2 regions of the Pseudomonas asgharzadehiana genome follow, and region 2 is predicted to be linked to the other one. Evidence: predicted binding sites of a transcription regulator. Region 2 holds the regulator's gene; the other holds the start of a gene.

Region 1 (7,816 bases), 2.4 Mb from region 2:
ATCAAACAGATTCAATTTCTGACGCAGCTCATGCGCCGGCAAGGGTTCTTGCCCTGGCGGGATGGCGTTCGGGTCGGCCGGTACTTCGCCGGGCGCGCCAGCACCAGGGGTCGGTTGTGGCGGTGGGGGCTGATCACCCTCAATCGCACGCTGGGCCTTTTTGGTCAGCACGACGATATCGATGCGCCGGTTGGCCGGGTTGAACGGATCCTTGTGATCAAACAGCTGCGAGGATGCAAAACCCACCACGCGCGCGACTTGCGGGTCCGGGTAGCTGCCGGCTACCAACGCGCGACGTGCGGCGTTGGCGCGGTTGGCCGATAGCTCCCAGTTGCCGAAGTCACCCTGGCCCGCATACGGCTTGGCGTCGGTGTGACCGCTGATGCTGATCTTGTTCGGCACCGTCTTGATGGTGTCGGCCATGGCCAGCAGGATGTCTTCGAAATACGGCTTCAAGCGTGCGCTGCCGGAGTCGAACATCGGCCGGTTGGCGGCGTCGGTGATCTGGATGCGCAAGCCTTCCGGAGTGATTTCGAACGAAATCTGATCCTTGAATTTCAGCAACTGCGGGTTTTCTTCGACCTTGTTCTGCAACTCTTGCAACAGCAACTCAAGGCGCTCTTGCTCGACCTGCTCGGCCATGGCCTCGACGGTATCGCGCTCGATCGGGATTTTTTCCTGGGGCGCCTCGGTTTTGACTTCGGGGTTGATGGTGCGCTCAGGCGCCAATTGCGGCGAGCCGCCCAGATCGATCACGAAAGGCGTGCCGCTTTCCGAAAAGCCAATCGGGTCTTTGAAGTAGCCGGCAATGGCGATTTTCTGTTCGGGCGTGGCCGTCGACATCAGCCACAGCACCAGGAAGAACGCCATCATCGCCGTCGCAAAGTCGGCGAAGGCGATTTTCCAGGCGCCACCATGGTGCCCCGCAGCGAAGCGCTTGACGCGCTTGATGATTATCGGCTGGTTGTTTTCCATGGCTTAGCGACCGCGAACCGCTTGTTCCAGCTCGGCGAAGCTTGGGCGATGCTTCGGGTACAGGACCTTGCGACCGAACTCCACCGCCAGCGACGGCGGCATGCCGGAAGCGGACGCCACCAGACTGGCCTTGATCGATTCGTAAAGGTTGATTTCTTCCTTGGCATCATGGGCCAGGGAGGTCGCCAGAGGGCCGAAGAAACCGTAGGCCGCGAGAATACCGAAGAAGGTCCCCACCAACGCCGCACCGACGTGCATGCCGATGGCCGCCTGGTCACCCTCACCCAGGGAGGCCATGGTCACCACAATACCGAGTACCGCCGCGACGATACCGAAACCGGGCATGCCGTCTGCGACGCCGGTCACGGCGTGGGACGGATGCTCCAGCTCCTCTTTAAGGCTGAACAATTCCATGTCGAACAAGCCTTCAAGCTCATGGGGAGCCATGTTGCCGGAGGACATGATGCGCAGGTAATCACAGATATAAGCGGTCATGCGCTCGTCTTTGAGCACGGCCGGATACTTGGCGAAAATCGGGCTGGCCGCGGCGTCCTCGATGTCAGCCTCGATGGCCATCATGCCTTCGCGGCGGCTCTTGTTGAGGATCTCGTACACCAGCCCCAGCACTTCCAGGTAGAAGGTGTGGGTAAAGCGCGAACCAAACATGGCCAATGACTTCTTGATCACGTGCATGGTCATGTAGCCGGGGTTGGCCTGCAGGAAAGCGCCCAGTGCCGCACCACCGATAATCATCACCTCGAAAGGCTGGATCAGTGCCGCAATTTTACCGTGGGACAGGACGTACCCGCCGAGCACGCTCGCGAAGACGACGATGATGCCGATAATTTTAGCCATAGGAGATGAGTACTTGCGCCGTCGGGTTCATGGACATATTTGGGGGAACTGAAAAACTCTTGTTCTACTTATCGGCAAAACTGCGCCAGACTATAGCCCGTTAAGGCGAAAAGCCAGTTCGGCCCGCTCCGGGCGTGTTGACCGCATGTGATGATCGCGCCCCAATCATGGCTAATAAAACGACAGTCCCATCTGTAAGACCTCTCTCTCTCGCCGCTTGGATCAAGTGCCTGGACGAAGTGCCGCTGCCTGTTCCCCAGGCCAGCCACGACCGGGTGTGCAAGGCGATCCGCGACAGCCGCAGTTCGTTGCGAGATATTGCCGAACTGATGCAAAACAGCCCAGCCCTTGTACTCAGCGTGATGCGCGAGGCAAACAGCCATACCCATGGCAGCCTGACGGAGCCGGCGGAAAATCTCGAAGTGGCGCTCAACCGCCTGGGCCTCAAGCGCGCCGAAGAACTGCTGGCGCGCCTGCCCTCGGTGCCGGCCCAAGAGATCCCCATTGCATTGCGTCAATTGTTGCTGGTGAGCCAGCATGCATCGCAACAAGCCAACGGTTTGTTCGGCAGCCGCCTGGCACGGTTGTGGCAAGACATTCACTGGGGCAGCCTGCTGTTTCTGTCGCCGCTGTGGCCGATGGCCGTTGCCCACCCCAAGCTTCTCGAAGAGTGGGAGCTGCGCGTGATTCACAAGGGCGAGTCGGCACGCAAGGTCGAGCAGCAATTGTTCGGCGTACGCCTGCTGGACCTGTGCCTGGCACTGACCGAAACCTGGCACCTGCCGATCTGGGTGTCCCAGGGTTATAACCTGCTGAAGAACGAGCAACGGTTGCTGGTCAAGGCGCTGCATATCGCCCGTGAAGATGACCCGTTGCGCCATCAGCAGTTGCTCGACGCCGAGCCCAACCTGCGCCGCTGGCTGAACCAGCCGGCCAATACCGTGCTGCTGGCCAACGGTTTGGCGATGTCCGCGCAAGAATCCTGGACCTGCCCGCACACACAGCGCTGGCAGTACCTTACAGCTCTGTATCTGCAACAACCGCTGGCTGAGGTGCAGCAACACTCGCATCAACAAGCCGTCACCAGCGCTCGCACCACGCTGATGCCCGACCTCTGGCACCCGGCGCTTTCGCTGATCTGGCCGTGGCATGTACAGAAGATCCATCGCGGCCTGCTGCCCGCGCCGCCGCCCACCGCCGAAGCCTTGGCGGTATGGCGCAACCGCTGCACCGAACTGCTGGTGGAGCCGAGCCGTTTTGCCAACGCCATGCATTTGACCACGTGCGCCAAAGAAGCCCTGGTGGCCAGTGGCATGCAGCGAGTGTTGTTGTTCATGGCCGATCGCGCCTTGAGCACGCTGCGCGTACACCAAGCCGACGGCCTACCTAAAGACGCCGCCAACCTGAGCCTGGACGTGGTCAACAGCACACTGCTGCAGCGCCTGCTGGAAAAATCCGCCCAAGTGCGCCTCACACCGGACAATCATGCGCAGTTCTCGGCCTTGCTGCCGCCGATCCTGCGTCGCCTGTTCAACGGTGAGCACCTGTTGTTGCGTTCCATGAGCTGCAACGGTCGCGTGGTGATGGTGATGATCGCCGACCAGGGCGGTGGGCCGTTCTCGGAAACCACCGTGCAAGCCTTCGGCAAAACCGCGCAGTGCATCGAGAAAGCCCTGCACAGCTTTACCAACCGCAGCGTCTGATGCTTGCGCTACAATCGCCCTCCTTTATCGCCAACATTTGTGCCCAGGAGACCTCACATGCCTGACTTCTCTGGCTTGCCGCTGGTGATCGAACCCAGCGACCTGATCGGTCGCCTTGATGCCGAACACCTGATTCTGGTGGACCTCACCAGTGCCGCCCGCTACGCCGAAGGGCATATCCCGGGGGCGCATTTCGTTGACCCCAAGCGCACCCAGTTGGGCCAGCCGCCGGCACCCGGCCTGCTGCCCCACAAAGCCGACCTGGAAAAACTCTTCGGTGAACTGGGCCACACCCCGGATGCCACCTACGTGGTCTATGACGACGAAGGCGGCGGCTGGGCCGGACGCTTCATCTGGATGCTCGACGTGATCGGTCACCCGAAATACCACTACCTCGACGGCGGCCTGCTGGCCTGGCTGGCCGCTGAGTACACCGTGTCGACCGACGTGCCGCCAGCGCGCGGCGGCCCGGTCAGCCTCACGCTGCACGATGGCCCCACCGCCACCCGCGAATACCTGCAAAGCCGCCTCGGCGCCGCCGACCTGGGCATCTGGGACGCACGCGGCCCGCTGGAATATTCCGGCGAGAAGGTGCTCGCGGCCAAAGGCGGGCACATCCCCGGCGCCGTGAACTTCGAATGGACCGCCGGCATGGATAAGGCGCGCAGCCTGCGCATCCGCCGCGACATGCCGCAGGTCCTTGAAGAGCTTGGGCTGACCCCCGACAAAGAAATCATCACCCATTGCCAGACTCACCACCGCTCTGGCTTCACCTACCTGGTGGCCAAGGCGCTCGGTTATCCGCGAGTCAAAGGTTATGCCGGTTCCTGGGGCGAATGGGGCAACCACCCCGACACCCCCGTTGAGATTAAGGTTTAAGGACAGTTATGAAAAAGCAGTTGTTTATCCTCAGCCAGTACTTGCTGCCGCACCATCTGCTGTCGCGCCTGGCCGGCTGCATTGCCGAGTGCCGCGTGCGCTGGTTCAAGAACGCCTTCACCACCTGGTTCGCCAAACGCTATCAAGTGGACATGTCCCAGGCACTGGTTGAAGACGTAACCGCCTACGAGCACTTCAACGCGTTCTTCACTCGCGCCCTCAAAGACGGCGCGCGCCCGCTGGACCAGGCCCCTGGCGCCGTACTCAGCCCCGCCGATGGCGCGGTCAGCCAGCTTGGCCCGATCGAACATGGTCGTGTGTTCCAGGCCAAGGGCCACAGCTTCAGCGTGCTGGAATTGCTGGGCGGCGACGCCGCTGTAGCGGCGCCGTTCATGGGCGGCGACTTTGCCACCATCTACCTGTCACCGAAGGACTACCACCGAGTTCACATGCCGCTGGCCGGCACCCTGCGCGAGATGGTCTACGTGCCGGGCCGGATCTTCTCGGTCAACCAGACCACCGCCGAAAACGTACCGGAACTGTTTGCGCGCAATGAGCGTGTTGTGTGCCTGTTCGACACCGAGCGCGGCCCGATGGCGGTGGTATTGGTCGGCGCGATGATCGTGGCATCGATTGAAACCGTGTGGGCTGGCCTCGTCACGCCGCCCAAGCGCGAGCTGAAAACCTTCCGCTACGACGAAGCCGCGCGTGCGCCGATTTATCTGGAGAAAGGTGCCGAGTTGGGCCGCTTCAAGCTGGGCTCGACCGCCATCGTGCTGTTCGGGCCGGATCAGGTGAAATGGGCGGAAGAATTGGTGGCCGGTTCGCCGGTGCAGATGGGCCAGGGTATCGCACTGCCCAACGCCTGACCTGACGCCAATCCAGGTCAATTGTGGGAGGGGGCTTGCTCCCGATAGCTGTGTTTGAGTCAACTCATCGGGTGACTGATCCACGGCCATCGGGAGCAAGCCCCTTCCTACATTTTCAGTTACAGCTGCCCGTCGCGGTCGCGAAAGCCCAGCAGGTACAGCACACCGTCCAGCCCCAAGGTCGAAATCGCCTGCTTCGCCGATTGCTTCACCAACGGCTTGGCGCGAAACGCCACGCCCAACCCGGCAATCGCCAGCATCGGCAAGTCATTCGCGCCGTCGCCGACCGCAATGGTCTGCTCCAGGCGCAAGCCTTCCTTATGGGCCAATTCCTTCAACAGATCCGCTTTGCGCTGGGCGTCGACAATCGGCTCCACCGCCACACCGGTCACTTTGCCATCGACCACTTCCAGCTCATTGGCGAAGACGTAGTCGATGCCCAACTTGGCCTGCAATTGTTTGGCGAAGTAGGTAAAGCCACCGGACAGGATCGCAGTCTTGTAGCCCAGGCGCTTGAGTTCGGCGAACAGCGTTTCGGCGCCTTCCGTCAGGCGCAGCGACGCGCCGATGGAGTCCAGCACGCTCACATCCAGGCCCTTGAGCAGCGCCAGGCGCTCCTTGAAGCTGGCGCGGAAATCCAGTTCACCGGCCATGGCGCGCTCGGTGATCGCGGACACCTGTTCACCCACACCGGCGGCCTTGGCCAATTCGTCGATGACTTCGGCTTCGATCAGTGTGGAATCCATGTCGAACACCGCCAGGCGACGGTTGCGGCGGAACAGCGAGTCTTCCTGGAAGGCGATATCGACATTCAACGCCTGGGCCACGCTGAGGAACTCGGCGCGCAAGGCTTGCGGGTCGGCCGGCTCACCGCGCACGGAGAACTCGATGCAACCCTTGCCCTGATGAGCGGGTGTGTCCAGCGGCATACGGCCCGACAGACGGTCGATGTGGTCGATATTCAAACCGTATTGCGCGGTGATCGAACTGACACGTTGCAACTGTTCAGCCGTGACCTTGCGAGTCAACAGCGTGACGATGTGGCGTTTCTTGCCTTGGCCGGCCACCCAATGCTGGTAGTCCTCCTCGGACACCGGGGTGAAACGCACCTGTTGATCCAGCTTGTACGCTGTGAACAGGATGTCCTTGAGCACGGACGAGGCCTGCTCGGTGCTGGGAATTTCCACCAGGATGCCGAACGACAGGGTGTCGTGAATCACAGCCTGGCCGATGTCGAGAATGTTCACACCACCCTGGGCCAGCACACCGGTAATGGCAGCGGTGAGACCCGGACGGTCAACACCCGTGATGTTTATCAGGACAATTTCGCGCAAGGCGCACCCCCAGGCTGGAAAAAAACCGCATTCTACCCACTTTCAGTGACCATCGGGCACAGCCAGCGCTTTGCCGGTCTTGGGCCTGTCGCTATACTGCGCGTCAACTTCACGGACCGAGAGCCGAGCGCAAGTGAACCGGCCCACGCCAGTAAAAACCGATAACTTCTTCCTGCTGATCTTCCGGGCACTGCGCCACCGCCGTGTACCGATCGCATTACGCATCGCCAGCCATAACGTGATCCTGGTCGCCCTGGCCCTGGTGATTTATGCCTGCGTGATGGGTTTGCAGTTCAAACAGGCCATGCACGAGCAAGCCGACGCCCTGGGCGAGAGCTTGACCACTCAGACCGCCACATCGGCGACTGAACTGTTGGTGTCCAACGACATCCTCAGCCTCAACGTGCTGCTCAACAACCTGACCAAGAACCCGCTGGTGGCCCACGCCGCCATCTACAGCGTGGACAACCGGATCATGGCCGAAGCCGGGCAGCGCCCGAAAAACGGCCTGCTGGGCGAGGCCGAAGGCCTGTACCAGAGCAATATCACCTTTCAGGATGTAAAGGCCGGCCAACTGCGCATCAGCCTGGACATGCAGCAATTCCAGCAGCCGATGACCATTAGCCTGCAAAGCATGGGCATCCTCAGCGCAATCCTGCTGGCCCTGGCTCTGGCCTTGAGCCTGCGCCTGGGTCGGCATATCTCTACACCGCTGATGCAATTGCGCATCTGGCTGCGAGATATCGACGAACACACCCCGGCCACTGATCGCCAGGACGAAATCGGCGACATCGCCCGCCAACTGCACGCCAGCTTCGCCCCGGAGCCGGCACCCCAGGTTGAACCTGAACCCGAGTTCGACGACAGCGATTACGACGACGAACCCGAGTTTGAAGTACGCGACCTGCGCGATCCGGGTTTTGACGAAAGCGCACCCGCCGCCCGCCCGAAGCCTGCGCCGCGCCATGTGGTCAAGGCCGAAGAAGACGAACTGGACGACGAAGACCCCTTCGCCGATCTGCGCGACACGTCAAACGACAGCGCTGCCGTGACGCCAAAGCCCGCGCCGGCGCGCAGCACCGAGCCTCAGTACAGCGCCGTACTGGCCGTGCAATTGGGCGCCCAGGACCAACTGCGTCGCCTGCCCCGCGCGCGCCTGACCGAGTTATTGGAACGCTACCGCGACTGCCTCGACCAGGCC
Region 2 (7,816 bases):
CTTTATGCAGGTAAAAAACTGACGTTTCGAATGATTCATCGGCCCGACGGCATTTATGCGTTGCGTGTTGATGCGAGCGCCGATATCTGAGTCGCGGCTCAGTCACGATTACGGAGAACGACAATGGCTAGGGGTACGGTGAAGTGGTTCAACGCGGAAAAGGGCTTTGGGTTTATTACTCAGGATGAGGGTGGAGCTGATCTCTTTGTTCACTTTTCCGCGATCCAGGGTGAAGGGTTCAGGACGCTCGAAGAAAATCAGAAGGTTGAGTTCGAGAGCGAGCAAGGAAAGAAAGGGCATCAGGCTATGAACGTACGACCCGTTGCGGGGTAGCGCTGGACGCACACACATCCAAATGTGGGAGGGGGCTTGCTCCCGATAGCGGTGGTTCAGCCAATTAATCTATTGCCTGATACACCGCCATCGGGAGCAAGCCCCCTCCCACATTTAACTGGGGCTAGGGCTTTAGAAACGCTCGCTTGTGAGGTTGTTCACGCCCCCAAACCAAAGTTGGACAGCTTCTTGCAATACCGCCACCAGGATGCCTCCCGGCGTCAAAAGTTTGCTTTACGTTACGAGGAATACCGGTGGTGGATCGCTCTCAAATGCTCGGCACGGCCCGTACGACCCTGACTGACCTCTCGCGGGGCAATCTGGGTGTGCCGTTGTTGTTGCTGGTGATGCTGGCAATGATGATGTTGCCGATGCCGCCGTTCCTGCTCGACGTGTTCTTCACTTTCAACATCGCCCTGTCGGTGGTGGTGCTGCTGGTGTGCGTGTATGCCCTGCGGCCCCTGGATTTTGCGGTGTTCCCGACGATTTTGCTGGTGGCGACCCTGCTGCGCCTGGCGTTGAACGTGGCCTCTACCCGCGTGGTGATGCTTCATGGCCAGGACGGCCACGCCGCGGCCGGTAAGGTGATCCAGGCCTTCGGTGAAGTGGTGATCGGTGGTAACTACGTGGTCGGTATCGTGGTGTTCGCGATCCTGATGATCATCAACTTCGTGGTGGTGACCAAAGGCGCCGGACGGATTTCCGAGGTGAGCGCGCGGTTTACCCTCGACGCCATGCCCGGCAAGCAGATGGCCATCGACGCCGACCTCAACGCCGGCCTGATCGACCAGAACCAGGCCAAATCGCGCCGCCTGGAAGTGGCCCAGGAAGCCGAGTTCTACGGCTCCATGGACGGCGCCAGCAAATTCGTGCGCGGTGACGCCATCGCCGGCCTGCTGATTCTGTTCATCAACCTGATCGGCGGCATTGCCGTGGGTATCTTCCAGCACGGTATGACCTTCGGCGACGCGGGCAAGGTCTACGCCTTGCTGACCATCGGTGACGGTTTAGTGGCGCAATTGCCATCACTGTTGTTATCAACAGCCGCTGCAATCATGGTGACCCGTGCGTCGGGCTCCGAAGACATGGGCAAGCAGATCAGCCGGCAGATGTTCGCCTCGCCCAAGGCCCTGGCCGTGGCGGCGGGCATTATGGCGATCATGGGTATCGTGCCGGGCATGCCTCATGTGTCGTTCCTGAGCATGGCCGCATTGGCCGGCGGCGGTGCCTACCTGTTTTGGAAAAAGCAAAACGCAGTCAAAGTGCAGGCGCTGCAGGAGGTCGCGCGCCAGCAGGAGCTGCTGCCATCCCCGGCCCGTGCCCAGGAAACCAAGGAGTTGGGCTGGGACGACGTGACGCCCATCGACATGATCGGCCTGGAAGTCGGCTACCGCCTGATTCCGCTGGTGGACCGCAACCAGGGCGGCCAATTGCTCGCGCGGATCAAGGGGGTGCGCAAGAAGTTGTCCCAGGACCTGGGCTTTTTGATGCCCACCGTGCACATCCGCGACAACCTCGACCTGGCGCCCAGTGCCTACCGCCTGACGCTGATGGGGGTGATCCTGGCCGAAGCCGAGATTTACCCGGACCGCGAGCTGGCGATCAACCCCGGCCAGGTGTTCGGCAGCCTCAACGGCATTACCGCCAAAGATCCGGCTTTTGGCCTGGAGGCGGTATGGATCGAAATCAGCCAGCGCAGCCAGGCGCAGTCCCTGGGCTATACCGTGGTGGACGCCAGCACCGTGGTCGCCACCCACCTCAACCAGATTTTGTACAAGCACTCCCACGAGTTGATCGGTCACGAAGAAGTCCAGCAATTGATGGGTTTGCTGGGCAAGGCCTCGCCAAAACTCGCCGAAGAGCTGGTGCCGGGCGTGCTGTCGCTGTCGCAACTGCTCAAAGTGCTGCAGGCGCTGCTGGCCGAACAGGTGCCGGTGCGCGACATTCGCAGCATTGCCGAGGCCATCGCCAACAATGCCGCCAAGAGTCAAGATACCGCCGCGCTGGTGGCGGCGGTGCGTGTCGGATTGTCGCGTGCAATCGTGCAAAGCATTGTAGGGCTTGACTCTGAGCTGCCTGTGATCACCTTGGAACCAAGGTTGGAACAAATATTGCTCAATAGTATTCAGAAGGCAGGACAAGGCCAGGAAGAGGGCGTTCTGTTGGAGCCAAGCATGGCTGAAAAACTGCAGCGTTCGTTGATCGACGCCGCGCAGCGCCAGGAAATGCAGGGCCAACCGGTGATTCTGCTGGTGGCAGGCCCGGTCCGGGCAATGTTGTCGCGGTTCGGGCGCCTGGCAGTACCGAATTTGCACGTTTTGGCTTATCAGGAAATTCCTGACAACAAGCAAGTGACTATCGTCGCGACAGTAGGGCCCAACGGCTGAGGGTAGTGGGTTATGCAAGTGAAGCGTTTTTTCGCCGCCGATATGCGTCAGGCCATGAAACTGGTCCGTGATGAGCTGGGCGCCGACGCCGCGATTATCGGTAACCGTCGTATTGCCGGCGGTGTCGAGCTGACGGCTGCCCTGGATTACACCCCCCAGGCCCTGGCGCCGCGCGTGCCGAACATGGAGCTTGAAGACGAGCTGCGCAAGACTGCCTCGCGCATCGTCTCGGCCCAGGCCGAACTGAGCATGCGCGGCGACAGCGATGCCACCACCAATCGCCAGTTGTTCGCCGGCCTGCCGCTGACGGCTGCCGAGCCGTTGGTCGAGCCCACTTTCATCGAACCGCCGCGTCCTGCCGCGCCCGCCCCGGCCGCCGCAGTCGACCAGCGCGCGTTCGACTCGATGCGCTTTGAACTCAATGGCCTGCGCGAGTTGCTCGAAGTGCAGCTCGGCTCGCTGGCCTGGACCCAACTGCAAGGCAGCAAACCGCAACAGGCCAACTTGTGGCGTCGCCTGCAACGCATCGGCCTGTCCGGCCCGTTGTCCCGCGACCTGTTGGCGCTGACCCACGAAATCGAAGAGCCTCGCCAGGCCTGGCGCATGTTGCTGGCCCACTTGGCGCGGATGATCACCACGCCACAGATCGAACCCTTGGAAGAGGGCGGAGTGATCGCCATGGTCGGCCCGGCCGGCATGGGCAAGACCACCACGCTGGCCAAGCTTGCCGCCCGTTATGTGCTTAAGTACGGCGCCCAGAATATCGCGCTGGTGAGCATGGACAGCTACCGTATCGGCGCCCAGGAACAGCTCAAGACCCTGGGCCGCATCCTCAATGTGCCGGTTACCCATGTCGACCCCGGTCAATCCCTGGCCAATGCCCTCGACCCGCTGCTGCGCAAGCGCGTGGTGCTGATCGACACCGCCGGCCTGCAAGCCAGCGACCCGGCGTTGCGTATGCAGCTCGAAAGCCTGGCCGGGCGTGGCATCAAGTCAAAAAATTACCTGGTGCTTGCAACCACCAGCCAGAAACAGGTTCTTACCGCTGCGTATCACAGCTACAAACGCTGCGGGCTGGCCGGTTGCATCCTGACTAAACTGGATGAAACCGCCAGCCTGGGTGAAGTGCTGAGCCTGGCTATCAGCCACGAACTGCCGGTGGCTTACCTGACCGATGGGCCGCGGATCCCGGATGATCTGCATCTGCCGCGCCGTCATCAGTTGGTCAGCCGCGCCGTCAGCGTACAAATGCAAGACGAGCCTAGCGAGGAAGCGATGGCCGACATGTTCGCCGATCTCTATCACAACCCGGCAAAACGGGTCGGTTGAGTCAGATGAACACCGTGAAAAGTATCTACATCGATGGTCTGCAAGCGATTCACGCGGCCAAGCCATGTAGCCTGCGTCTAAGCAAGACAAGGTAAAGAAATAAAATGGGCAGCATGCATCCCGTACAGGTGATCGCGGTGACCGGCGGCAAAGGTGGCGTCGGAAAAACTAACGTGTCAGTGAATTTGTCCCTGGCCCTGGCAGAACTTGGCCGTCGCGTCATGCTGCTGGATGCTGACCTGGGACTGGCGAACGTCGACGTTCTGCTGGGGTTGACGCCCAAACACACGCTTGCCGATGTGATCGAGGGGCGCTGTGAGCTGCGCGATGTGCTGCTTCAAGGCCCTGGCGGGATCCGCATCGTGCCGGCCGCCTCCGGCACCCAGAGCATGGTGCACCTGAGCCCGGCGCAGCATGCCGGCCTTATCCAGGCATTCAGCGATATCGGCGACAACCTCGACGTGCTGGTGATCGACACCGCCGCCGGGATCGGCGAATCCGTGGTCAGCTTCGTGCGCGCGGCGCAGGAAGTGTTGCTGGTGGTCTGCGATGAACCCACCTCGATCACCGACGCCTACGCCCTGATCAAATTACTTAACCGTGACTACGGCATGAACCGCTTCCGCGTACTGGCCAACATGGCCCAGAGCCCGCAGGAAGGGCGCAACCTGTTCGCCAAGTTGACCAAGGTCACGGATCGCTTCCTCGATGTCGCCTTACAATACGTCGGTGCAGTTCCCTACGACGAGTGTGTGCGCAAGGCTGTGCAAAAGCAGCGTGCGGTCTACGAAGCGTTCCCTCGTTCCAAATGCGCATTGGCGTTCAAGGCTATTGCCCAAAAGGTCGATACTTGGCCGTTGCCCGCCAACCCACGGGGGCATCTGGAGTTTTTCGTCGAGCGATTGGTACATCAGACGAGCGCAGGACCCGTGCTATGACAGCGAACGGCTATAACGCCTACAAGAAGTCCGCCCGTGACAGTCAGGGCGAGTTGATCGAGCGTTATGCGCCGCTGGTCAAGCGCATCGCCTATCACCTGCTGGCACGCCTGCCCGCCAGCGTCCAGGTAGAAGACCTGATCCAGGCCGGCATGATTGGCCTGCTCGAAGTGTCAACCAAATACGATGCCACCAAAGGCGCGAGTTTCGAGACGTATGCGGGTATCCGTATCCGGGGCGCCATGCTCGATGAAGTGCGCAAGGGTGATTGGGCGCCTCGTTCGGTACACCGCAATACGCGCATGGTCAGTGACGCAATTCGCGCAATTGAAGCAAAAACCGGTCGCGACGCTAAAGATCACGAAGTTGCGGCCGAACTCCAATTGAGTCTCGACGATTATTACGGGATTTTGAACGACACCTTGGGCAGCCGCCTGTTCAGTTTCGACGACCTGTTGCAGGACGGTGAACACGAAGGGCTGCACGAGGACGGCGCGAGTACTCATATGGAGCCGGCGCGAGACCTGGAAGATGAACGCTTTCAGGGTGCGTTGGCGGACGCGATTGCCAATTTGCCTGAGCGTGAGCGACTGGTATTGGCGCTGTACTACGACGAAGAGCTGAACCTCAAGGAAATCGGTGAGGTCCTGGGGGTCAGCGAATCGCGAGTCAGCCAGTTACACAGCCAGTGCGCCGCTCGCTTGCGGGGGCGTTTGGGAGAGTGGCGAGCGCGCTGACAGGCAGTGTGGGGACACTGCAAAGCGATACCGCGAAGGTGATGGATCTTCGCGGGTTCGGCCCGTGGTGCCCCCGGCAGTCCTTTTTGTGTAATGCCTGTTGATTGAAATGACGCGTCCAGGTGCTGGGCGCGTTTAAGACTGCTTGGAGGTCGAATTGGACAAGAACATGAAAATCCTCATCGTTGATGACTTCTCAACGATGCGGCGGATCATAAAAAACCTGTTGCGTGACCTTGGGTTCACAAACACGGTCGAGGCGGATGATGGCCTTACGGCGATTCCGATCCTCAACAGCGGGAGCATCGACTTTCTGGTAACCGACTGGAACATGCCGGGCATGACCGGTATCGACTTGCTGCGTCATGTGCGGGCCGACGAAAAGCTGCGCAGCCTTCCCGTGCTGATGGTCACCGCCGAAGCCAAGCGTGAGCAGATCATCGAAGCTGCCCAGGCGGGTGTTAACGGTTACGTGGTCAAGCCATTCACTGCACTGGCCTTGAAAGAGAAGATCGAAAAAATCTTCGAACGCATCCACGGCTGATGCCATCGCGGGGGAGCTATGGAGCATAACGAAACGTCACAGGGAGACTTTGAGTCGACCCTGAAAAAACATGCTCACCAGTTGGTCGACAGCCTTGAAAAAGGCCAGTTCGGCGACGCGGTGCAGTTGATCCATGAGCTCAACCAGACCCGTGACCGCGGCCTGTATCAGGAAGTGGGCAAGCTCACACGCGAGCTGCACAGTGCGATTGTCAATTTCCAGATTGACCCGCACATGCCCCAGGCCGAAGAAATCTCACAGATCACCGATGCCACCGAACGCCTGTCCTATGTGGTCAGGCTGACTGAGGCGGCGGCCAACCGCACCATGGACCTGGTGGAGAACGCCACGCCCCTGGTCAACGGCATGGCCACTGAAGCCCAGGCCCTGAGCGCCGATTGGGGCCGCTTCATGCGCCGGGAAGTCGGGGCTGAGGAGTTTCGTGAGCTGGCACGTCGGGTTGAAGGCTTCTTGTCGCGCAGCGAGCAGGAAAACCGCACGGTTTCCAGCAACCTCAACGATATTTTGCTGGCCCAGGATTACCAGGACCTCACCGGTCAGGTGATCAAGCGTGTGACCCAGTTGGTCACCGAAGTGGAAAGCAACTTGCTCAAATTGGTGCTTATGGCAGGCCAGGTTGACCGTTTTGCCGGCATTGAACATGACCGCGAAGCGATCCTCTCGGAAAAAGATCCACAAAAACATCTCGCCAAGGGTGAAGGTCCGCAGATTCATGCCGATAAACGTGAAGACGTTGTGTCAGGTCAGGATGACGTAGATGACCTGTTATCCAGTTTAGGCTTCTAAGGAGCACCCACATGAGCTTCGGCGCCGATGAAGAGATCCTTCAGGATTTCCTTGTAGAGGCCGGCGAAATTTTAGAGCAACTGTCCGAGCAACTGGTCGAGCTGGAAAGCCGCCCGGATGATGCGAACCTGCTCAATGCAATTTTTCGCGGTTTTCACACTGTAAAAGGGGGCGCCGGCTTCCTCCAGCTCCATGAGCTGGTGGAGTGCTGCCACATCGCCGAGAACGTGTTCGACATCCTGCGCAAGGGTGAGCGTCACGTTGATTCGGAGTTGATGGACGTGATTCTCGAAGCACTGGATGCGGTCAACGGCATGTTCAGCCAAGTGCGTGAACGTGCCCCGATCACGGCGGCCACGCCGGAACTGTTGGCGGCCCTGGCGCGCTATGCAGAGCCTGCGGACACTTGCGCGCCGGTGGTTGAAGCGGCGCCGGAGCCTGTGGCGGAGCCTGAAGCGGATGTCACGGACACTGAGTTCGAACAACTGCTCAACTCCCTCAGTGCCGTCAAGGCCGAAGCCGAAGCCCCGGCCGCCGAAGCACCGGCAGCGGCGCCGACCAGCGAAGACATTACCGACGCAGAATTCGAATCGCTGCTCGACCAGTTGCATGGCAAAGGCCAGTTCGCCGCTGATGCGGTGGCGCCTGCCGCTGCCGCTCCTGCACCTGCCGCAGCGGGCGGGCCGGTCAGCACCGACATCACCGACGACGAATTCGAAGCGTTGCTCGACCAACTGCACG

The links. Region 2 encodes FliA, which starts transcription of late flagellar genes. Its sites were predicted from a motif close to CTAAAGTTTNNNNNNNNNNNGCCGNTAA; they were not measured.
Region 1: the regulator FliA is predicted to act here: its motif matches at 1,899-1,926, upstream of motA (flagellar motor stator protein MotA).

The regions. Positions count from the first base shown of each region.
Region 1 covers NZ_CP077079.1:785,468-793,283, reverse strand. The annotation lists gene motB (flagellar motor protein MotB) at 1-975, opposite strand, end outside; gene motA (flagellar motor stator protein MotA) at 979-1,830, opposite strand; gene KSS96_RS03485 (HDOD domain-containing protein) at 1,998-3,533, shown strand; gene KSS96_RS03480 (rhodanese-like domain-containing protein) at 3,591-4,412, shown strand; gene asd (archaetidylserine decarboxylase) at 4,421-5,281, shown strand; gene serB (phosphoserine phosphatase SerB) at 5,401-6,615, opposite strand; gene KSS96_RS03465 (AhpA/YtjB family protein) at 6,749-7,816, shown strand, end outside.
Region 2 covers NZ_CP077079.1:4,525,148-4,532,963, reverse strand. The annotation lists gene KSS96_RS20430 (cold-shock protein) at 124-333, shown strand; gene flhA (flagellar biosynthesis protein FlhA) at 606-2,720, shown strand; gene flhF (flagellar biosynthesis GTPase FlhF) at 2,733-4,049, shown strand; gene fleN (flagellar synthesis regulator FleN) at 4,154-4,987, shown strand; gene fliA (RNA polymerase sigma factor FliA) at 4,984-5,724, shown strand; gene KSS96_RS20405 (chemotaxis response regulator CheY) at 5,894-6,268, shown strand; gene KSS96_RS20400 (protein phosphatase CheZ) at 6,287-7,075, shown strand; gene KSS96_RS20395 (chemotaxis protein CheA) at 7,087-7,816, shown strand, end outside.